Regions from separate parts of the Staphylococcus simiae genome, predicted to be linked through region 2. Evidence: predicted binding sites of a transcription regulator. Region 2 holds the regulator's gene; the other holds the start of a gene.
The links. Region 2 encodes CtsR, which represses protease genes until heat stress. Its sites were predicted from a motif close to ATGGTCAATAAAGGTCAAACA; they were not measured.

Region 1: the regulator CtsR is predicted to act here: its motif matches at 3,895-3,915, upstream of clpP (ATP-dependent Clp endopeptidase proteolytic subunit ClpP).

What each region holds. Positions count from the first base shown of each region.
Region 1 covers NZ_CP071589.1:759,061-771,283, forward strand. The annotation lists gene whiA (DNA-binding protein WhiA) at 28-972, shown strand; gene J3R86_RS03400 (IS30 family transposase) at 1,549-2,622, opposite strand; gene J3R86_RS03405 (hypothetical protein) at 2,803-3,195, opposite strand; gene J3R86_RS03410 (hypothetical protein) at 3,210-3,662, opposite strand; tRNA gene J3R86_RS03415 (tRNA-Arg) at 3,701-3,772, opposite strand; gene clpP (ATP-dependent Clp endopeptidase proteolytic subunit ClpP) at 3,962-4,546, shown strand; gene ltrA (group II intron reverse transcriptase/maturase) at 5,106-6,392, shown strand; gene J3R86_RS03430 (hypothetical protein) at 6,452-6,646, opposite strand; gene J3R86_RS03435 (TIGR01777 family oxidoreductase) at 6,669-7,571, opposite strand; gene J3R86_RS03440 (DUF4887 domain-containing protein) at 8,296-8,988, shown strand; gene J3R86_RS03445 (hypothetical protein) at 9,205-9,432, opposite strand; gene J3R86_RS03450 (sugar-binding transcriptional regulator) at 9,737-10,750, shown strand; gene gap (type I glyceraldehyde-3-phosphate dehydrogenase) at 10,803-11,813, shown strand; gene J3R86_RS03460 (phosphoglycerate kinase) at 11,944-12,223, shown strand, end outside.
Region 2 covers NZ_CP071589.1:480,127-492,349, forward strand. The annotation lists gene pdxT (pyridoxal 5'-phosphate synthase glutaminase subunit PdxT) at 1-317, shown strand, start outside; gene J3R86_RS02100 (NupC/NupG family nucleoside CNT transporter) at 489-1,703, opposite strand; gene J3R86_RS02105 (CtsR family transcriptional regulator) at 1,862-2,323, shown strand; gene J3R86_RS02110 (UvrB/UvrC motif-containing protein) at 2,348-2,899, shown strand; gene J3R86_RS02115 (protein arginine kinase) at 2,904-3,911, shown strand; gene J3R86_RS02120 (ATP-dependent Clp protease ATP-binding subunit) at 3,925-6,375, shown strand; gene radA (DNA repair protein RadA) at 6,947-8,311, shown strand; gene J3R86_RS02130 (PIN/TRAM domain-containing protein) at 8,336-9,394, shown strand; gene gltX (glutamate--tRNA ligase) at 9,786-11,240, shown strand; gene cysE (serine O-acetyltransferase) at 11,821-12,223, shown strand, end outside.

The sequences.
Region 1 (12,223 bases), 280 kb from region 2:
GAATAAATCGAAAGGAATGGTTGTCAAATGAGCTTTGCATCAGAAATGAAAAATGAATTAACACGTATAGAAGTAGATCCGTTAAATGCTAAAGCAGAGCTCAGTGCATTAATTAGAATGAACGGCGCATTAAGTTTATCAAATCAACAATTTGTTATTAACGTTCAGACTGAAAATGCAGCAACGGCAAGACGTATTTATTCATTAATTAAAAGAGTGTTTAATGTAGAAGTTGAAATTTTAGTGCGTAAGAAAATGAAATTAAAAAAGAATAACATATATATTTGTCGGACTAAAATGAAGGCGCGAGACATTTTAGATGAATTAGGTATTTTAAAAAATGGTGTCTTTACTTATGATATTGATCAAGAAATGATCAAAGATGATGAAATGCGTCGAAGTTATTTAAGAGGTGCCTTTTTAGCAGGTGGTTCTGTTAATAATCCAGAAACGTCATCATATCATCTCGAAATATTTTCCCAATATGAAAGTCATGCTGAAGGATTAACAAAATTAATGAATAGCTATGACTTAAATGCTAAACATTTAGAACGTAAAAAAGGTAGTATCACTTATCTGAAAGAAGCTGAAAGAATCTCTGACTTTTTAAGTTTAATAGGTGGTTATCAAGCGTTGTTAAAATTTGAAGATGTCAGAATAGTTAGAGACATGCGTAATTCTGTCAATCGTCTTGTTAATTGTGAAACGGCAAATTTAAATAAAACAGTTAGTGCAGCAATGAAACAAGTTGAAAGTATTAAATTAATAGATCAAGAGATAGGTATAGAAAATTTACCTGAAAGATTACGCGAAATTGCTAAAGTTCGTGTCGAAAATCAAGAAATATCGTTAAAAGAACTGGGTGAAATGGTATCAAATGGTCCAATTTCTAAATCCGGAGTTAATCATCGATTACGCAAATTAAATGAATTAGCAGATAAAATTCGTAATGGGGAACATATTGAATTATAAAAGGTAGTTTAAAACCACAATTATCTAAGTGCTTCTTTTTAAATTAAAGTGACTTAAATAATAGGAAAAAAAATTTTTAAAAATTGGTTGCTAAGACAGTATTTATAATATCTTAGCAACCGATTTTATTATAAATGGTTCTCTAACAAATCGGACTGATACATAATTAAATTTTCAAGCCTCGTAACCCCGTTTGCACATTTAGAGCTAGTTAGATTTACAATCTTTACTAGCTCTTATGCAATTGTTGCGCTAGCAACCAATTGTAATCCTTTAGTTAGATTTACAATCTTTACTAGCTCTTGCCCAACCTGCATTGCTTGAAAAACTGGATAACCAGTTTTTCTATGTTGGGTCCCTACCACAGGAGTCTCGGCTTCAAATTAATTTTCGTTTTAAAATTATTTATTTTTTATCAGTCCGTAAATTTCAAGTTTAAGTTAGCCACTTATATTTTTTAAGTAGTACTAACGTTTTAGGCTCTTTTCTGTTTTGTAAACCCAAGATGAGTGGTAGATATTCTATCTATGACTCATCTTGGGTTAGTAACAGCTAAAGTATTTAGCTGTTAAATAACTATAATAGATTTAATACTTTTAATGCTTGAGCCATTCTATGATGAGCTGTGTCATAGCCTAGGATTTTTCTAGGATAATCATTCATAAATTGTTGCACTTGTTTTAAGCGACATTGACTCACGGTTGATAGATCAGTTCCTTTAGGTATAAATCGACGTAACATTTTATGTTGATTTTCACTGGTACCACGTTCAAATGATGAAAATGGATGTGCGAAATAAATATTGATGTCATGACCAAATTCTTCATATAATGATGCGAATTCTGAGCCATTATCTGCTGTGATTGATTTGAATATATGTGGTGTGAGCGACTTTAAATGCTTAAATATTGATGTTAATCCTTGTGAGACTGAATGAGCGCTTTTATCATTAATCAGCTTTAAGATTTCAAAACGTGTAGCACGTTCAACGAGTGTTAAGATGACAGGTTTAGATTTATCTTTGGTACTGATGACAGTATCGATTTCCCAATGTCCAAAGGTTTGACGAGATTGGACGTCCTGTGGACGCTGTTCAATACTTGGACCTAAAATACGACGATGTGTACGATGATAAGTTTGATTAGACATTCGACGTTTTAACTTCTCTAAAAGATGGATATTTTTAGTCGCCATGATATTATCATTAATCCAAGCATATAAAGTTGTCACACATGGTATTAAATCTTTACGGAATACATTTTCACGATGAGCACATGCCACAACAGCTTCAGGTGACCAACGTTGTTGAATCATTAAGTCATCAGCCCAAGCTATAAAATGAGGATTTTTCCGCCATAAAGATTGTGCGCCACAACGTTGTCGATTCTTGTAGTAATTTTGTTGTGCGAGTGATGGAATATATTGGAATTGTTCATATTCATAAACTTTATCTTGATATTTTTGGCGTGAAATTTGACGTGTAGTACCGCGTTTTATTTCATTATGGATAGTTTGAGGCGCACGTCCTAATTCACGTGCAATAGCACGATTAGAAAAGCCTAAATCTTTAAGGGTTTCGATACGAATGCGTTCTTCATAAGTTAGGTGTGTTCCTTTATGTTTTATCGTGTTACAATGATTTTGCGTCATGTGAATTCATCCTTTATTGAAGAGTGTGAGAGCCTCAATAATAACATGAAATTCACGTGACGTTTTTTATTTATAGGTGGCTAAGTTGATTATAAAATCCACCATTTTTTATCAGTCCTAAAAATAGAGAACCCTTATATAAAGACAAAAGGCTCAACAAATTAATGCTGAGCCTTATCTTTAATCATCTAAATTTTTAGGATTAAAATGTTTATAGATCGTATGACCTTCTTCACTTATAATGTTACTAGCAGTCTCTTTTAATATTGGATAATAATTATTAGCAAAACCTACAATTATCTGATTAATTATTAATGATGATAACTCTCTATCTGTAGGTAGTGCAGAATTAATTATTTCAACTAAATCCGAATAAATAATTTCATCAGAATTTTTATGGGCAATATATTTAAGGAAATTACCTTGAACTTCTTCAAAAACACTATATTTTAAATCCATTTCTAAAAATATTAAACTAACAGTTTTTGTGTTTAGTTGGTTTTGTCCCATTTCTGATGCTAATTCTTGAACTGATTGATATAAAAGTCTAATATCATTTTTATCTTCTAACATTTAGCTCACTCCATTTAAAACAACCATGATATTGCTTCCTTAATAGTTGTTGAAATTATCCCGGCATTTCCTTTACTTAAACCAGCATTTAAGGCACCACGTTTTGCAGCATCACCAACAGCTTGAGCTGGTACATCTGACCATTTAAGTAATGGTTTCAATTCTTGAACTATAGGTGAATAAGCTTTATCAAACAAGTTAGCCGCCTTATTGCCACCAACTTTTTTAATTACATTTCTTGCACCACTTTTATGATTTATTATAAATTTAATTGCTGTTTTTGCTACTTTTGTTGCTCCAATTCGTTCTTGAGCTTGAGGATTCTGAGGCAAATCGGGATTTCGATTAATTTTAACACCATCAACATTCACATATTGTGGTTGGTTTACTTTTTGAGAACTTTCTTGTACTTCTTTCGCATTTGCTAAAGGGGAAACTGACGTAATAACAATAGCACTTAATACCAATGATCCGATGCTTTTACTTAGGTTATAAAGTATTATAGCCCCCTTGAAGGGAATTGAACCCCTATTTTAAGAACCGGAATCTTATGTGTTATCCATTACACTACAAGGGGATAATAAGTAACAAACAAATTTCTGTACTATAGTAATTAAAATAAGTACAATTTGAATAGCTATTAATAGTTTACAAATGAAAAGTTGTAAGGTCAATCGTCGATAAAAAGTATAATCAAATATTTTGACCATTTTTGACTTTTTATGTAAAATAAAAAAATAACAGAAATTACAAGGAGGAAATATAAATGAATTTAATTCCTACAGTTATTGAAACAACAAACAGAGGCGAACGTGCTTACGACATATATTCACGTTTATTAAAAGACCGTATTATTATGCTAGGTTCTCAAATCGATGATAATGTAGCAAATTCTATCGTATCACAATTATTATTCTTACAAGCACAAGATTCAGAAAAAGATATCTACTTGTACATTAACTCACCAGGTGGTAGTGTAACAGCTGGTTTTGCAATTTATGATACGATTCAACATATTAAACCAGATGTACAAACAATTTGTATCGGTATGGCTGCATCAATGGGTTCATTCTTATTGGCAGCTGGTGCTAAAGGTAAACGTTTTGCATTACCAAATGCAGAAGTAATGATTCACCAACCATTAGGTGGTGCACAAGGACAAGCAACTGAAATTGAAATTGCTGCTAACCACATTTTAAAAACACGTGAAAAATTAAATCGAATTTTATCTGAACGTACTGGACAAAGTATTGAAAAAATACAACAAGATACAGATCGTGATAATTTCTTAACAGCTGAAGAAGCTAAAGAATATGGTTTAATTGACGATGTAATGGTTCCTGAAGCCTAATTTATTGCATATAATCATATAAAAAAGCTGCGCTTTGATGCGCAGCTTTTTTTATTGTGCGCCCGGCATGGGTAATTACTAGACGGTGAAAGTCCGTTACAGGCTTGGTAGTAGGAACTGTTAGCGAAAGACAAGGGTGTCCATTGTGAAATGGAATCTGAAGGAAGTCGGACGCAAACACTCGCACTGACGAACAGAAATATCATACAAGGCTATGTGGAATGGATGAATCTGCAATACAAGATAAAGTCCGATACTACCCGAGTTCTATATAGTAAATGATGCAGTGGAATGAGTGGAAAGTGGTTACTCTTACCCGGGGAGGTCTCATCAGCGATAAAAAAAATCGTAGTAATAACGAATGATGAGAAGTCAGCAGAGGTCATAGTAGGTAGAAATACTGAAGGACTGAACAATATTCATACAAAGTAAAGAATGGAGGTTAGAGATTTACAACGTACAGAATACAATTAATGATTGGCAACTCATAGAAAGATAAGTAGTGGAACGAAAAAGGATATATGAGTGCGTACAGTAAATCTTAGGTGAAATGAAAGAAATGTATCGTGAGTCTCCATCTATGATGGAGCTTGTTGTAAGAGAGAATAATATACAAAAAGCAATTAAGAAAGTGAAGAAAAACAACGGTGCACCTGGCATCGATGGCATGCGAGTAAGTGAATTAACATCACATTTCGCAAAATACTTTCCACAAATTAAACAAAAACTGCTTGATGGCACGTATAAGCCACAAGCAGTAAGAAAGGTTGAAATACCTAAATCAAATGGGAAAAAGCGCGTGCTTGGAATCCCTGTCGCAAGAGACAGAGTTATCCAACAAGCCATTAAACAAGTCATTGAACCTAGTATCGACCGTACTTTCTCAAAACACAGTCATGGCTTTAGACCGAATCGTAGTACAGGAACTGCACTTAAAGAATGTGCAACATACTATGAAGAAGGTTACTTAGTTGCAGTTGATTGTGATTTAAAACAGTGCTTTGATATGTTGAACCATGATAAATTAATGTATCTATTTGAACGACATGTTCAAGATAAAGCCATTTCTAAATTTATTCGTAGAAGCCTACAGGTTGGTGCAATCGACCTCAATGGTAATTATCGAAGTAGAGAAATAGGTGCACCGCAAGGTGGTGTTATTTCCCCGTTACTTTGTAATATTTATCTTCACGAATTAGATAATGAATTGGAGAAACGTGGTCATCGCTTTGTTCGTTATGCAGATGACTTCGTCATCTTTGTACGTACAAAACGAGCGGGTCAACGTGTCATGGAAAGTGTGACAAAGTTTATCGAAAAAGACCTTAAACTTATTGTAAATAGTGAAAAGAGCAAGGTAGGTTCTATCACACGTTTAAAGTTCTTGAGTTGTCTAATGACCAAAGTAAATGGCACTTATCGTTTCAGACCGACTATGGAAGCAAGAAGAAATTTAAAACGCACCTTAAGACGTCTAACGAAACGAAATAGACCAGGTACCTTTAAAGAGATTATATCAGAAATTAATCAAGTAACACGAGGGTGGATAAATTACTTTGGTAAAGGATTTATTACAGGTTTTGTAACGAAGTTACAATCATGGTTAAACCGACGCATTAGACAACTAATCCTCAAAAGATGGAAAAGAATAAAAACCAAATATAAGATGTTACGTAAGTATGGACTTGACCATAAGAGTGCAATGAAAATTGCCAATTCAAGAAAGAAATACTGGCGCTTATCATCAACGCATGAAGTTCATCGTGCACTTACAACAAAACGTCTCTACAAGTGGGGGTTAGAACCATTAACCCAACTCGCAGAGACGGCTTACGCAAGATATTGAACCGCCGAGTACGGAACCGTACGCTCGGTGGTGTGAGAGGACGGATAATCAAATAATGGTTATCCTCCTACTCGATTAGAACGATGTTTTGATAATTGTACAAAGGTAGTAATTACTGTAATTGCACCCACAATAATAAAGAACATAGCTAAAATAATTGAAGGTATTGAATGATTAAAAGTTAAGCAACCAATAATAATTAATATCACACCATTCATTAGTGACAATAAATGAAAAGATTTAGATTGTTTCATTAAGAACACTCCTTAATAATGTTTAATCATTAATCAAATCTTCTAGTGCCAATTTTAAATTACTATATTTAAAATTGAAACCTAATGCTTGTAATTTATTAGGTATTACTTTTTGAGTATCTAGTATCACTGTTGACATTTGACCAAGTAATGTTCGTAATACTAATCCTGGTACCCATGTTTCATGTGGTTTATGCATTGTACGAGCTAGTGTGTAGCCAAAGAAATTTTGTCTTTCTGGTATAGGTGAAGTTAAGTTGAATGGTCCTTGGGCACTTGGATGATTGATCAAATATAAAATAGCGTTAGTTAAGTCATCTATATGAATCCAAGAATACCATTGGCGACCTGATCCTAATTTGCCACCTACATAAAATTGATAAGGTAATTTCATTGATTTAAGTGCGCCACCCTCAGAAGATAGCACCATACCAAATCTACCAATGACAACTCTAGTTCCTAATTGCTCGAACTGTTGAGCAAATCGTTCCCATTGATAAACAATATCTGATAAGAAATCAAATGGTAAGGTTTTATATAATTCTGTATAAGTCATATATAAGTCAGGAGGGTAATATCCAACAGCACTTGCATTAAATAAGACTTTAGGTGCCTGTTGACGTGATTTAAAGAGATCGAATAATGCTTCAGTACTTTGAATTCTGCTGAGCATTAGCGTTTGCTTATATTCTGGTGTCCAACGTTTATTTAATGTAGCACCTGCTAAATTAATTACGCTATCAATATTATCAGGAACAATTTGTTGCCAATTTGGCTTACTCCAATTAACAAACGTTATTTTAGCATCAGATGATGTTTCGTCATGACGCGTTAATATCGTTATATGACAGTCCGTTTTTTTAAGTTCATTTATCAGGCTTGAACCTACTAAACCTGTTCCACCAGTAATTAAATAGTTTTTCAAAATAATCCCACCTTGAAAGTTAATTGTAAATATTTGATAATTATTCTTATTATTCAAAGGTTATTCAAAAATTAGACATTAAGATGTCATTTTAACTTTTAGCAATGCATTTAAATAAATATGATATAAGTTATAATAAAGATGTACCTTCGATATCTAATAAACATCTCTTATTAAGTATATGTAAACGCTGCATGATACAACGAAGGTAAATTTTGACTCCCTTTAGTAGTAAGACCCGTGCGAGAATCGTACGGGTCTTATTTTTGTTGTTCTTATAAAAGGTGTAGAAAGGAAGGTAAGTTAAATAACATTAAATTCCTTGATATTATCAAAATTTAAAAAGTTATGAATAACATTTGAAGCAACGTTATTATACTATACCCATTTATTGATGTAATTAATTATGACTTTGTAATTATAAGAAGTTACAATGTTGAAAATTGGGGTATATTTCTATATATAAGTAATTTGAAAGTTAATAAAGAAAATGAAGAGGTTTCTATTTTTTATTTTAAATGATGAGTTAATAAATGTTGTATTTAAACTGTAGATGTTAAGATAGAATTTAATTCAATTTCTTTGTAGGTATGTTAAATGAACAAGTCTATTAAACCATGTATTTCTATATAAACAGAACTGAGCCATTTACTGAAATATATTGAGTTTAATTAATTTGTGCAACATATAATAAAGATTAATAAGATTTAAAGTGAGGGAGAGTATGTCGAATCAACATAACGACTACAATAATATTGAAGGTCAAGACAAAAAGAAAATGAGCACGGTATCTAAAATAATTAGTGCTATTATCGTGCTGTTATTATTATTTGGTTTAGCATTTGCTATATTTGCGTTTGTAGATCATTCTAATAAATCTAAAGAGCGTTTAGAGCATGAACAAGAACAACGTGAAAAAAAGAAACAAGATGATATAGAAAAAGAACAAAAAGAAAAGGAAAAACAACAAGATGACATAGATAATCAAGAAAATCAAAGCCAACAACAACGTTCACAAAATAATGCTACTCAAGCACCAGTAAGACAACAAAGCAGTAATACATCACAACAGCAATCTAATCAGAATAATCAAAAAGAAAAAGCGACTAGCGATGACAAAGCAAAAACTGATAAAGATTCAGACTCTAAAGATAAAGATGATGAAGCATCAAATAAAGAGCAAAGTGATGACAAAGCAGATAGCAATAAAGAACAAGCTAAGCCACAACAAAATAATAATGCTAATCAACAACAACAGACACAACGACCAACACAACCACAACAACAAGCAGGTGGTGGTGCTGCAAATAGTAATAGTGGAAACAGTAATAATCAAGCTACCACAGCACCTAGACAAGCACCACAACAGAGTCAAAGTTCCAATGCAACACAAGCTAATAGACAAAGTGGCAATTAATATTTAACTCTAGTTCATTACAATTAAAAAACAAATACTCAATCAATACTAAACTGTCAGTGAGACAAAATAACTCACTGACAGTTTTTTTAAGTTCTCTAATTTTTTAAGACTGATAAAAAAGAATAATTTAAAAATAATTATGTATCAGTCCAATTTGGAAGAGAACCTTTTTTATTGAATTGGAAATTGACAATTGAGATGACTTGACCAATGTTAAAATACCCACCAAATGATAGCGGTAATGATGAAAGAAATAATTAAAATGACAAAGCAACCCATGGCACAACCACATCCTTGAAGTCGACAACTAAAGTGATAGTTACCATTAAATGCTACAGATTGACGGTTTTGTTTGAAATACATATTTCCTTTATATTCTGGGTCGCTAGGATCTAAGACTTGTTGCTCTGAATTATTATTTGATAAATTTTCATTATGCATGACGCAATCACACCTTTATTATCGTGTTATATTCTAGAATGATTAATTATAACAAGAAAGGGTATAACGTTCATTAAATACAATAACTACTGTTATTAAATAGTTGAGACGAAGTAACTTGTTATGAGTGAAAACGTTTTATCAAATTATTTAGAAAATTTAAGTTAATCCACTTGCATTTTGTGAAATACAATAGTAGTATTGCATGTGTAAAGAGGTTGAATTTTGTCCCAGGTGGGACTTAATAAGACAATCACTGTTTGATAGCTATTGATATTTTCAACATTAAGAGGAGGAGGTAGTAGTGAAAGACTTATTACAAGTTCAACAAAAACTTATACCAGATCTTATTGATAAGATGTATAAACGTTTTTCGATTCTCACTACTATTTCTAAGAATCAACCAGTTGGTCGTCGAAGTTTAAGTGAACACATGGATATGACTGAGCGTGTATTACGTTCAGAAACAGATATGTTGAAGAAACAAGATTTGATTAAGGTCAAACCTACAGGAATGGAAATTACTGTAGAAGGTCAACAAGTACTTGAGAGATTGAAATCCTATTTCGATATTTATGTTGACGATAATCGTTTAGCAGAAGATATTAGAAGTAAATTTCAAATTAAGGAAGTACATGTTGTTCCAGGAGATGCAGACCATAATCAATCAGTTAAAGCAGATCTTGGTAGACTAGCGGGACAATTATTAGAAAGTTCGCTATATGAAGATGCTATCGTTTCTGTGACTGGTGGTTCAACTATGGCTTATGTAAGTGAAGCTATTCATTTATTACCATTTAATGTTTTCTTTGTTCCAGCACGAGGTGGTCTTGGTGAAAATGTTGTTTTTCAAGCAAATACCATTGCTGCGAGTATGGCTCAACAAGCTGGTGGTTATTACACAACGATGTATGTACCAGATAACGTGAGCGAAACAACGTATAAAACATTAATGTTAGAACCGTCAGTAATCAATACATTAGACAAAATTAAACAAGCAAACGTAACTGTACACGGTATCGGTGATGCGCTGAAGATGGCGCATAGACGTCAGTCACCTCAAGAGGTTATTGATAAACTTCAACATCACCAAGCCGTCGGAGAGGCATTCGGATATTATTTTGATAATCAAGGTCACATCGTTCATAAAGTAAAAACAATTGGACTACAGTTAGAAGATCTTGAATCAAAAGATTTTATTTTTGCAGTTGCCGGTGGACAATCAAAAGGACAAGCAATTAAAGCATACCTTTCAATTGCACCTAAAAATACTGTGTTAATCACAGATGAAGCAGCCGCAAAAATAATACTTGAATAAGAGATAAAAAGTTTAATACTTTTTAAATATCATTTTAAAGGAGGCCATTATAATGGCAGTAAAAGTAGCAATTAATGGTTTTGGTAGAATTGGTCGTTTAGCATTTAGAAGAATCCAAGATGTAGAAGGTCTTGAAGTAGTAGCAGTAAACGACTTAACAGATGACGATATGTTAGCTCATTTATTAAAATATGACACAATGCAAGGTCGTTTCACAGGTGAAGTTGAAGTAGTAGATGGTGGTTTCCGTGTGAATGGTAAAGAAGTTAAATCTTTCAGTGAACCAGATGCAAGTAAATTACCTTGGAAAGACTTAGATATCGATGTTGTATTAGAATGTACTGGTTTCTATACTGACAAAGATAAAGCACAAGCTCATATCGATGCAGGTGCTAAAAAAGTATTAATCTCAGCTCCAGCTACTGGTGACTTGAAAACAATCGTATTCAATACTAACCACCAAGAATTAGATGGTTCTGAAACAGTTGTATCAGGTGCATCATGTACTACAAACTCATTAGCCCCAGTTGCTAAAGTTTTAAATGATGACTTTGGTTTAGTTGAAGGTTTAATGACAACTATCCATGCTTACACAGGTGACCAAAATACTCAAGATGCACCTCACAGAAAAGGTGACAAACGTCGTGCTCGTGCAGCAGCAGAAAACATCATCCCTAACTCAACAGGTGCTGCTAAAGCTATCGGTAAAGTAATTCCTGAAATCGATGGTAAATTAGATGGTGGAGCTCAACGTGTTCCAGTTGCTACAGGTTCATTAACTGAATTAACAGTAGTATTAGAAAAACAAGACGTAACAGTAGATCAAGTTAACGAAGCAATGAAAAATGCTTCAAACGAATCATTCGGTTACACTGAAGACGAAATCGTTTCTTCAGACGTAATTGGTATGACTTACGGTTCATTATTTGATGCTACACAAACTCGTGTAATGTCAGTTGGAGACCGTCAATTAGTTAAAGTTGCAGCTTGGTATGATAATGAAATGTCATATACTGCACAATTAGTTCGTACATTAGGTTACTTAGCTGAATTATCTAAATAATAACAGCATAGTTAATATTACTAGTGCTCAGAACTATTCATCATAAATAATGCTTATGAGTAAGCGGGGAGCACATACGCTTCTCCGCTTATTTTTATATTAAAGTTCCTAAAAACAAGGAGGAAACACCATGGCTAAAAAAATTGTTTCTGATTTAGATTTGAAAGGTAAAACAGTTTTAGTGCGTGCCGATTTTAATGTGCCATTAAAAGATGGAGAAATTACAAACGATAACCGTATTGTTCAAGCTTTACCAACGATTCAATATATTATTGAACAAGGTGGCAAAGTTGTTTTATTCTCACACTTAGGTAAAGTAAAAGAAGAAAGTGACAAAGAAAAATTAACATTACGCCCAGTTGCTGAAGATTTATCACAAAAATTAGGTAAAGATGTTGTCTTTGTTCCTG
Region 2 (12,223 bases):
AAGATATTGTTGGAGAAACCGGATATTTAAATAAATTGAACATAACAGTAGAGCGTAATTCATTTGGCAGACAAGTGGATAGCTTTGAAACTGAACTAGAGATAAAAGAAATAGCTAACGATATAGAAGGAGTATTCATTCGAGCTCCACATATTGCTAAAGTTGGAGAAAATGTAGAAGTGTTGTCTACAGTTAATGATAAAATTGTAGCTGTAAAGCAAGATAAATACTTAGGTGTATCATTTCATCCTGAACTAACAGATGATTATAGGGTGACTGATTATTTTATTAATAAAATAATTAAAGAAACACATTAATTAAACGTTATTAATAGTAATTTATAGATAATTTAGGTAAAGAAATCATAGTGGCGTATAGATAAGTATAAAGATGATTAAAAAGAACACCCAAAATATAATGGTATTGAATTGTTAAATCATAGTTCAACAAATCAGTAACCATCATAAATGGGTGTTTTTCTTTATAAGTTAAATGAAGAAACCAGCAATTGCTGCGGAAATGAATGATACAAGTGTAGCACCAAATAATAATTTTAAACCAAAGCGAGCTACCATATCACCTTTTTTATCATTAAGTGATTTAATTGCACCAGAGATGATACCGATAGAACTGAAGTTCGCGAAAGATACTAGAAATACAGATGTAACACCTTTAGCATGTTCAGTAATACCATCTAATTTGCCAAGCGCTTGCATAGCAACAAATTCATTAGAAAGCAATTTAGTAGCCATTACAGATCCTGCTTGTACAGCTTCATTCCATGGAACACCAACTAAAAATGCAAATGGAGCAAAGACAAAACCAATTAATGTTTGGAAATCCCAAGAAATTTGACCACCAGATGCTAGACTGAATATACCACTAACGATTCCGTTTAATAATGCAATAATTGCAATATAACCAATTAACATGGCACCAACAATCACTGCAACTTTGAATCCATCTAAAATATATTCTCCCAACATTTCGAAGAAGGATTGATTTTTAGTTTCTCCTTCATCTACTAATAACTTATCATCTTCTTCATTAACTCTATATGGATTGATAATTGAAGCGACGACGAAACCACCAAATAAGTTAAGTACGACTGCAGTAACAACGTATTTTGGTTCAATTAAAGTGAAATAAGCACCAATAATTGAAGCAGATACAGTAGACATGGCAGAAGCAGTTAATGTGTATAAACGTTGCTTAGGTATGTATGGTAATTGTTTTTTTAATGAAATAAATACTTCAGATTGACCTAAAATAGCTGCGGCTACAGCATTATATGATTCTAAACGGCCCATACCATTTATTTTAGAAATTAAAAATCCTAATACATTAATTAACAATGGTAGAATCCTTGTATATTGCAAAATACCTATAATTGCTGAAATGAATACAATCGGCATTAAAACGCTCAAGAAAAATGGAGGTTGATCTGCTTTGACAAATTTAAATCCACCAAAAACGAAATTAACGCCATCTGCAGCTTTTAATAACAAGTAATTAAACCCGCTAGAAATACCACCAATAACCGAAATACCAATAGTAGTTTTTAATAATAAAAATGCAAAAACAAGTTGTATAACTAGTAAAATACCAACATATTGCCAACGAATATTCTTTTTATCTGAGCTAAACAAAAACGCAAGTGCTAAAAAGAAGATAATCCCTATAATACCAATTAGTATGTGCATATAATCCCCATTCCTTTAATTTTTTCTACAATCTATCATACAATAAATTGTAAAGGCTAACACCATAAATTTTTGAAAATATATAAACAAATTGGTTGAAAAAGGTCAAAGTAGGTCATATAATATAGTCAAAGAAGGTCAAAAAAGGGGTGATATACATGCATAATATGTCGGACATCATAGAACAATACATCAAACACTTATTTGAAGAGTCGAATGAAGATGTCGTTGAAATTCAAAGAGCACATATTGCTCAACGGTTCGATTGTGTCCCTTCACAATTAAATTATGTCATTAAAACACGATTTACTAATGAACATGGTTATGAGATAGAAAGTAAACGTGGTGGTGGTGGATATATTCGAATCACAAAAATTGAAAATAAAGATGCAACAGGTTATATTAATCATTTATTACAATTAATAGGACCTTCTATATCACAGCAACAATCATACTATATAATAGATGGTTTATTGGATAAAGCTTTAATTAATGAACGAGAAGCTAAAATGATTCAAGCAGCTATTGATCGCGAAACATTAGCGATGGATATGGTTTCAAGAGATATTATTAGAGCAAATATTTTAAAAAGATTACTTCCAGTAATTAATTATTATTAATATTTATATAAATGAGGTGTTTATGTGCTTTGTGAAAATTGCCAACTGAATGAAGCGGAAGTTAAATTAAAAGTAACAAGTAAACACGGCACCGAAGAAAAATGGGTTTGTCAAACGTGTGCACAGGGTAATCACCCTTGGAATTCATCTCAAGATCAGCCATTAGATCAAGAATACCAAGATGATATTGAGGAAGCATTTGTTGTAAAACAAATTTTGCAACATTTAGCTACAAAACATGGCATTGATTTTCAAGAGATAGCGTTTAGAGAAGAAAAACGGTGTCCAAGTTGCCAAATGACATTAAAAGATATTGCACATGTAGGTAAATTTGGTTGTTCAGAGTGCTTTGCAACTTTTAAAGATGATATTTATGATATTGTACGTAGAGTTCAAGGTGGTCAATTTGAGCACGTTGGAAAAACACCACAATCATCATATAAAAAATTAGCATTGAAAAGAAAAATAGAAGAAAAAAATCAATATTTATCAACATTGATTGAAGAACAAAACTTTGAGGAAGCAGCGATTGTAAGAGATGAAATTAAAGCCCTTAAAGATGAGAGTGAGGTTTAATTAGATGACTAATGATATTCATGAAAATATTAGTGAATGGATGAAAAGTAACCAAGATAATCCCATCATTATGTCATCAAGAATACGGCTAGCAAGAAATTTAGATAATCATGTGCATCCACTAATGTATAAAAATGAACAAGATGGCTTTAGAGTTATAAATGAAGTTCAAGACGCTTTGCCAAAATTTGATTTATTACGTTTAGATCAACTTGATCAACAAAGTAAAATGAAAATGGTAGCTAAACATCTTGTTAGTCCTGAATTGATTAAACAGCCAGCTGCAGCAGTATTAGTAAACGATGATGAATCTTTAAGTGTCATGTTAAATGAAGAAGATCATATTCGTATTCAATCAATGGGAACAGATATTGCGTTACAAGAGCTTTATAATAAAGCATCAGAGATAGATGATGAATTGGATAAACAACTTGATATAAGTTTTGATGAACAATTAGGCTACTTAACGACATGTCCTACGAATATTGGTACAGGTATGAGAGCTAGTGTGATGTTACACTTACCGGGATTATCAATAATGAAAAGAATGTCTAGAATCGCACAAACTATTAACCGTTTTGGTTATACAATAAGAGGTATATATGGTGAAGGGTCTCAAGTATATGGCCATATGTATCAAGTTTCAAATCAACTTACGCTTGGTAAATCTGAAACAGAAATTATTGAAACACTGACTGAAATTGTTAATCAAATTATTCAAGAAGAAAAGCAAATTCGTCAAAGATTAGATATTTATAATAAACTAGAAACAGAAGATAGAGTACATCGTTCTTTAGGAATTTTACAAAATTGTAGAATGATATCGATGGAAGAAGCTTCATATAGATTAAGTGAAGTAAAGTTAGGTATAGATTTAAGTTATATCAAATTACAAAATTTCAAATTTAATGAATTAATGGTTGGCATACAATCTCCATTTTTATTAGATGATGAAGAAGAAATAGATATAAAAGTTAAAAGAGCAGAATTATTGAGAAAACATATAAAATAGGAGGTTTTCATATATGCTATTTGGTAGATTAACAGAACGTGCGCAACGTGTATTAGCACATGCACAAGAAGAAGCAATCCGTTTGAATCATTCTAATATAGGAACAGAACATTTATTATTAGGTTTAATGAAAGAACCAGAAGGTATAGCTGCTAAAGTATTAGAAAGTTTTGATATTACAGAAGATAAAGTAATTGAAGAAGTTGAAAAATTAATTGGTCATGGCCAAGACCATGTAGGTACATTACATTATACACCTAGAGCTAAAAAAGTAATTGAATTATCAATGGATGAAGCAAGAAAATTACATCACAATTTTGTGGGAACAGAGCATATCTTGCTTGGTTTAATTCGTGAAAATGAAGGTGTTGCAGCAAGAGTATTTGCTAACCTTGATTTAAATATTACTAAAGCACGTGCACAAGTAGTTAAAGCACTAGGTAATCCAGAAATGAATAATAAAAATGCCCAAACTAGCAAGGCTAATAATACGCCAACATTAGATAGTTTAGCACGAGACTTAACAGTTATCGCAAAAGATGGAACACTAGATCCAGTTATTGGAAGAGATAAAGAAATTACTAGAGTAATTGAAGTATTAAGTCGTCGTACTAAAAACAATCCAGTATTAATTGGTGAACCAGGGGTAGGTAAAACTGCAATAGCAGAAGGCCTTGCTCAGGCTATAGTTAAAAATGAAGTTCCAGAGACTTTAAAAGATAAACGTGTTATGTCATTAGATATGGGAACTGTAGTTGCAGGTACGAAATATCGTGGTGAATTTGAAGAACGTTTGAAAAAGGTTATGGAAGAAATTCAACAAGCAGGTAATGTCATTCTATTCATTGATGAATTACACACACTTGTTGGTGCAGGTGGTGCAGAAGGTGCAATAGATGCATCTAATATCTTAAAACCAGCATTGGCTCGTGGAGAACTACAATGTATAGGTGCAACAACATTAGATGAATATCGAAAAAATATTGAAAAAGATGCCGCACTAGAAAGACGTTTCCAACCAGTTCAAGTTGATGAACCAACAGTTGAAGATACAGTAGAAATACTTAAAGGATTACGTGATAGATACGAAGCACATCATCGTATTAATATTTCTGATGAAGCATTAGAAGCGGCAGTGAAATTAAGTAATCGATATGTTTCAGATAGATTTTTACCAGATAAAGCAATTGATTTAATCGATGAAGCATCTTCGAAAGTGAGATTGAAAAGTCATACGACACCAACTAACTTAAAAGAAATCGAACAAGAAATTGAAAAAGTTAAAAACGAAAAAGATGCTGCAGTACATGCGCAAGAGTTTGAAAATGCTGCAAACTTACGTGATAAACAAACTAAGCTTGAAAAGCAATATGAAGAAGCAAAAAATGAATGGAAAAATACTCAAAATGGTATGAGTACTTCATTATCAGAAGAAGATATAGCTGAGGTTATTGTTGGATGGACAGGTATTCCACTAACTAAAATTAACGAAACAGAATCCGAAAAATTATTAGGATTAGAAGATACTTTACACGAAAGAGTTATTGGACAAAAAGATGCCGTTAATTCAATTAGTAAAGCAGTAAGACGTGCTCGTGCTGGATTAAAAGATCCTAAACGTCCAATTGGTAGCTTTATTTTCTTAGGACCAACAGGGGTAGGTAAAACAGAATTAGCACGTGCATTAGCGGAATCAATGTTTGGTGATGATGATGCTATGATTCGTGTTGATATGAGTGAATTTATGGAGAAACATGCAGTGAGTAGATTAGTTGGAGCACCTCCAGGCTATGTTGGTCATGACGATGGTGGTCAGCTTACTGAAAAAGTAAGACGTAAACCATATTCAGTTATTCTATTTGATGAAATTGAAAAAGCACATCCTGATGTCTTTAATATTCTTTTACAAGTATTAGATGATGGACATTTAACTGATACAAAAGGGCGCACTGTAGATTTCAGAAATACAATCATTATTATGACTTCAAATGTCGGTGCTCAAGAATTACAAGATCAACGCTTTGCAGGATTTGGTGGTGCAAGTGAAGGTCAAGATTATGAAACAATTCGTAAAACAATGATGAAAGAATTGAAAAATGCATTCCGTCCAGAATTCTTGAACCGTGTAGATGATATTATTGTCTTCCATAAACTTTCTAAAGATGAATTAAAAGAAATAGTTACAATGATGGTTAAAAAATTAACAGATAGACTATCTGAACAAAATATTGATATTAAAGTAACAGATAAAGCGAAAGATAAAATTGCTGAAGAAGGATACGATCCAGAATATGGTGCAAGACCATTAATTAGAGCAATTCAAAAAACAATCGAAGATAATCTAAGTGAATTAATATTAGATGGTAATAAAATAGAAGGTAAAGAAGTAACTGTTGATCATGATGGTAAAAAATTCAAATATGATATTCAAGAACCATCAATTAAAGAAGAAGTTACAGAATAGAAACAAGGCGTAAATTAGTAAATATATTCGATATAAATGATGACACCTTTCCACGTAGGAAAGGTGTTTTTTTACGAACAATTTAAAAATGAGAATTGTAATAGCGTAAGTAAATATTAGTAGAAATGAATAATTTCTTAATGGGAGTGGGACAGAAATAATTGTTTCAAAACAAATTGCTTCGTAGATGCTCGTCTTACACATTAATGACAAAATAACATATATATTTGATGATGGATCTCTATACTCCGGCAAGACTGACTAGTATTATAAAACGTTATGTGATTAACATTTCATGATACTAGTCAGTTATTACTAATCGCAAATGATTTATTATAAAGTTTTTTCTCTAAACCTCATTCATTGATAAATAATACAAACATTTATTCAGATAAAGTCGAATTTTTATTATCAAAAATATAAAGTTAACTAATAAATGAACTACCTATTTATATTACAATTGAATAACATAGTTTTGACTATTTTCACTTAAGAATAAAGATATTAAATTTGTCAGAATGACATTGTACGTATAAAATAGATGTGTTCAAAAGAAAGTGGAGGTGCAATATTGGCCAAGAAAAAAGTGATTTTCGAATGTATGGCTTGCGGATATCAATCACCAAAATGGATGGGTAAATGTCCAAACTGTGGTGGTTGGAATCAAATGGAAGAAATTGTTGAAAAAGCATCTAATCCCAAACATGGTGTGAAAACAAAAGAAGTTGCAGGCAAAGTACAAAAATTAAATAGTATTCATCATGAATCAACGCCTAGAATATTAACTGAATCAGCGGAATTCAACCGCGTGCTAGGTGGAGGTATTGTTAATGGTTCTCTAGTACTAATTGGAGGAGATCCTGGTATTGGGAAATCAACATTATTACTTCAAATTTGTGCATCATTATCACAAAAGAAAAATGTGTTATATATAACAGGTGAGGAATCATTAAATCAAACTAAATTACGAGCTGATCGTTTAGATGAAGATTCAAGTGAATTACAAGTTTTAGCTGAAACAGACTTAGAAGTAATTTATCAAACAGTGAAAGAAGAACAACCAGATTTATTAGTTGTAGACTCTATTCAAACTATTTATCATCCGGAAATTTCATCAGCACCTGGCTCGGTTTCACAAGTGAGAGAGAGTACGCAAAGTTTAATGAATATTGCCAAACAAATGAACATTGCAACATTCATTGTTGGTCATGTTACGAAAGAAGGACAAATTGCTGGTCCACGTTTATTAGAGCATATGGTTGATACCGTTTTATATTTTGAAGGTGATGAACATCATGCATATAGAATTCTACGAGCAGTAAAAAATCGTTTTGGTTCAACTAATGAAATGGGTATTTTTGAAATGAAACAAAGTGGTTTGAAAGGCGTCAATAACCCATCTGAGATGTTTTTAGAAGAACGTTCAGCTAATGTACCAGGATCAACAATAGTAGCAACAATGGAAGGTACAAGACCATTACTTATTGAAGTTCAAGCTTTAGTTACACCAACGACTTTTAATAATCCAAGAAGAATGGCAACAGGAATAGATCATAATAGGCTTAGTTTATTAATGGCAGTACTTGAAAAAAAGGAAAACTATTTATTACAACAACAAGATGCTTATATTAAAGTTGCCGGCGGAGTTAAATTAACAGAACCTGCCGTTGATTTAAGCGTGATTGTAGCGACAGCATCTAGTTTTAAAGATAAAGCTGTAGATGGTTTAGACTGTTATATTGGAGAAGTTGGTTTGACTGGAGAAGTTAGAAGGGTTTCACGTATAGAACAACGTGTACAAGAAGCAGCGAAGCTTGGATTTAAGAGAGTAATTATACCTAAAAATAATATTGGGGGCTGGTCATTTCCAGAAGGGATACAAGTTATTGGCGTAACATCGGTTCATGAAGCATTATCATTTGCCCTACATTCATAGTACAACTGGAAAGGAGTTTCTGATGTGAATTTTATACGCTTGATGGTCATTGCGATTTATATTGTAATCGGTAGTACTTTAGGAATCATTATTATACCAGGCATAGCTACAGATATTGGTTTATCTGGCATGCATATTTTAAAAAATCACTACATTGATGGCATCATAGGTATCATTATCATGTTCGTACTATTCGGAATCTTTATTAAACGTATCGCTGATGCTATTAAAGAACTAGAACAATTTATCTTACGTAGAAGTGCGGTTGAAATACTATTTGCGACAATAGGTCTTATTTTCGGATTATTAATATCGGTAATGATATCATTTATTTTAGAGTTAATTGGCGATTCAATTTTTAATCATTTTGTACCAATTATTATTACTTTTATACTGTGTTATTTAGGTTTTCAATTTGGCTTGAAAAAAAGAGACGAAATGTTAATGTTCTTGCCAGAAAATATCGCACAATCGATGTCACAACATACTAGAAGCGCTAGTCCTAAAATTATAGACACCAGTGCTATTATCGATGGAAGAATTTTAGATGTATTAAAATGTGGCTTTATGGATGGAACTATTTTAATTCCACAAGGTGTTATAAATGAACTACAAATTATTGCTGATTCTACAGATAGTGTTAAAAGAGAAAAAGGACAAAGAGGCTTAGATATTTTAAATAAACTATATGATTTAGAACATCCGTCAAAGGTCGTTAATCCAACAAAGTCACACAGTGACATTGATACAATGTTAATCAAACTAGCTAAAAATTATCATGCAAGTATCATTACAACAGATTTTAACTTAAATAAAGTTTGTCATGTTAACGGAATTACAGCATTAAATGTGAATGATTTGTCGGAAGCAATTAAACCAAATGTCCATCAAGGCGATCAGCTTCATTTACTATTAACCAAAATGGGTAAAGAAGCTGGTCAAGCTGTAGGGTATTTAGATGATGGAACGATGGTAGTTGTCGATCATGCAAAAGAATTAATTGGTCAATATGTACAATTAGAAGTTGTTAGTTTATTACAAACATCTTCAGGAAGAATTGTATTTGCTAAAAGAACGAATTAGAAATGACAATATTAATCATCGAGAAATAAACCCGCTTATTATTAGTAATATCATAAACACATGACTTATCAAACATAAAATATAGTGCTAGAATATATTTTAGTTATGTTAATAAAAATCGGATAAAATAAAGTTAAAATTTGTATAAATAACAAATAATTCTAGAAAATTTTGAGCTTTATTGTTATATAGTGAATGATTAACATCACTTAACAAAAGTTAATTAAATTATTCGAGATAGAAATCAATTAATTATGTTATGATAAGTCAATGTAATTAATAAAAGTAGCATCATTTTTGATGATTTTTGTCGATGTAATTGGCATACAAAAATGGTAGAATACACAACTTAAAATTAATATTAGATAAGAAGAATTTAGGAGTGAACATGATGAGCGAACGAATTAGAGTAAGATATGCACCTAGTCCAACTGGATATTTGCATATTGGTAACGCGAGAACAGCTTTATTCAACTATTTATTTGCTAAACATTATAATGGTGATTTTGTTATTCGTATTGAAGATACAGACAAAAAAAGAAATTTAACAGATGGGGAATCTTCACAATTTGATAATTTAAAATGGTTAGGCCTTGATTGGGATGAATCAATGGATAAAGATAAAGGATATGGCCCTTATCGCCAATCTGAACGTCAACATATTTATGAACCATTAATTGAACAATTGTTAGCTGAAGATAAGGCTTATAAGTGTTATATGACTGAAGAAGAGCTAGAAGAAGAACGTGAAGCTCAAATTGCACGTGGTGAAATGCCACGTTATGGTGGACAACATGCTCATTTAACTGAAGAGCAACGTCAACAATTTGAAGATGAAGGACGTCAACCAGCAATTCGTTTCCGCGTACCACAAAATAAAACGTACAGTTTTAATGATATGGTTAAAGGAGAAATATCATTCGATTCAAATGGTATTGGTGATTGGGTTATTGTTAAAAAAGATGGTGTCCCTACTTATAATTTTGCTGTAGCTATTGATGACCATTTTATGGAAATTAGTGATGTAATTCGTGGAGATGATCATATATCTAATACACCTAAACAATTAATGATTTATGAAGCATTTGGCTGGGAAGCACCACGTTTTGGACACATGTCACTTATTGTTAATGAAGAACGTAAAAAGTTAAGTAAACGTGATGGCCAAATCTTACAATTTATTGAGCAATATCGTGATTTGGGATATTTACCAGAAGCATTATTTAACTTCATTGCATTATTAGGTTGGTCACCAGAAGGTGAAGAGGAACTGTTTAGTAAAGAAGAATTTATAAAGATTTTTGATGAAAAACGTCTATCAAAATCACCAGCATTCTTCGATAAACAAAAATTAGAATGGGTTAACAATCAATATATGAAACAAAAAGACCCAGAAACAGTGTTCCAAATGGCTTTACCACATCTTATTAAAGCAAATTTAATTCCTGAAAATCCATCTGACGAGGATTTAGCTTGGGGACGTAAATTAATTGCACTATATCAAAAAGAAATGAGTTATGCAGGTGAAATCGTTCCATTATCAGAAATTTTCTTCCAAGAAATGCCTGAACTTGGTGAAGAAGAACAGCAAGTGATGAATGGAGAACAAGTACCAGAATTAATGTCTCATTTATATGGTAAATTAGAAGCTTTAGAACCTTTTGAAGCTGCTGATATTAAGAAAACAATTAAAGAAGTTCAAAAGGAAACTGGTATTAAAGGTAAACAATTATTTATGCCAATTCGTGTAGCAGTAACTGGTCAAATGCATGGACCAGAATTACCAAATACTATTGAAGTGTTAGGCAAAGAAAAAGTATTGCAACGATTAAAAAAATACGTATAATTAAAGAACATATAAATGGTAACAATAGTTACTTGAAAAAATGAAAGTAACAATTTAAGATAAAATTGAGTAAATTAAGTCATCTTTTTGAAAGTAATACAAATCAAAGGATTAGTAATTAATCATGTATGTTTCAGAGAATGTACGGTTGCTGCGAGTACAACTTACTGATTAATGAATGCACCTTTGAAGTAACATTTTAATACTTAAAATGAGAATAAAAGAAGATACTGTGTATAATTTAGAATTGTTAATCATGATAAGTGTGTGGCTAATTCTAGTATGAATATACAATTTTTCTTTTATTGAATTCAGAGTGGAACCGTGCGGCAGCGCCTCTAACATTAATTAAATATGTTAGAGGCGTTTTTGTCATAAAAAATCTTTATGACTGTTCAATATGAATTTAACGCCATTTAAATAGTTAGCACTAGCGTGACACGAGATGAATAATATTTTAAGTATTTTAAAGTAGTTTAAGTGTTATTAATAGAAATTATGACTTATCAAAGATTGAAGGCAATAAGATAAATGTTTAAAAACTAATATCATAGCTTAACTAAACAGTTCAATTCATAGTATGTCGGGGGAGGTAAACATCTTGCTAAAAAGAATGAGAGACGATATTAAAATGGTGTTTGAACAAGATCCAGCAGCACGTTCAACATTAGAAGTTATAACTACATATGCTGGTTTACATGCAGTTTGGAGTCACTTAATTGCTCATAAGCTCTACAATAAAAAGAAATATGTAACAGCACGATTGATTTCCCAAATTTCACGATTTTTTACAGGAATTGAAATACATCCAGGTGCTAAAATTGGTAAACGTCTGTTTATTGACCATGGTATGGGAGTAGTTATAGGGGAAACATGCACAATAGGTGATAATGTTACAATCTATCAAGGTGTTACATTAGGTGGAACAGGTAAAGAAAAAGGTAAACGTCATCCAGATATTGGTGACAATGTGTTAATTGCAG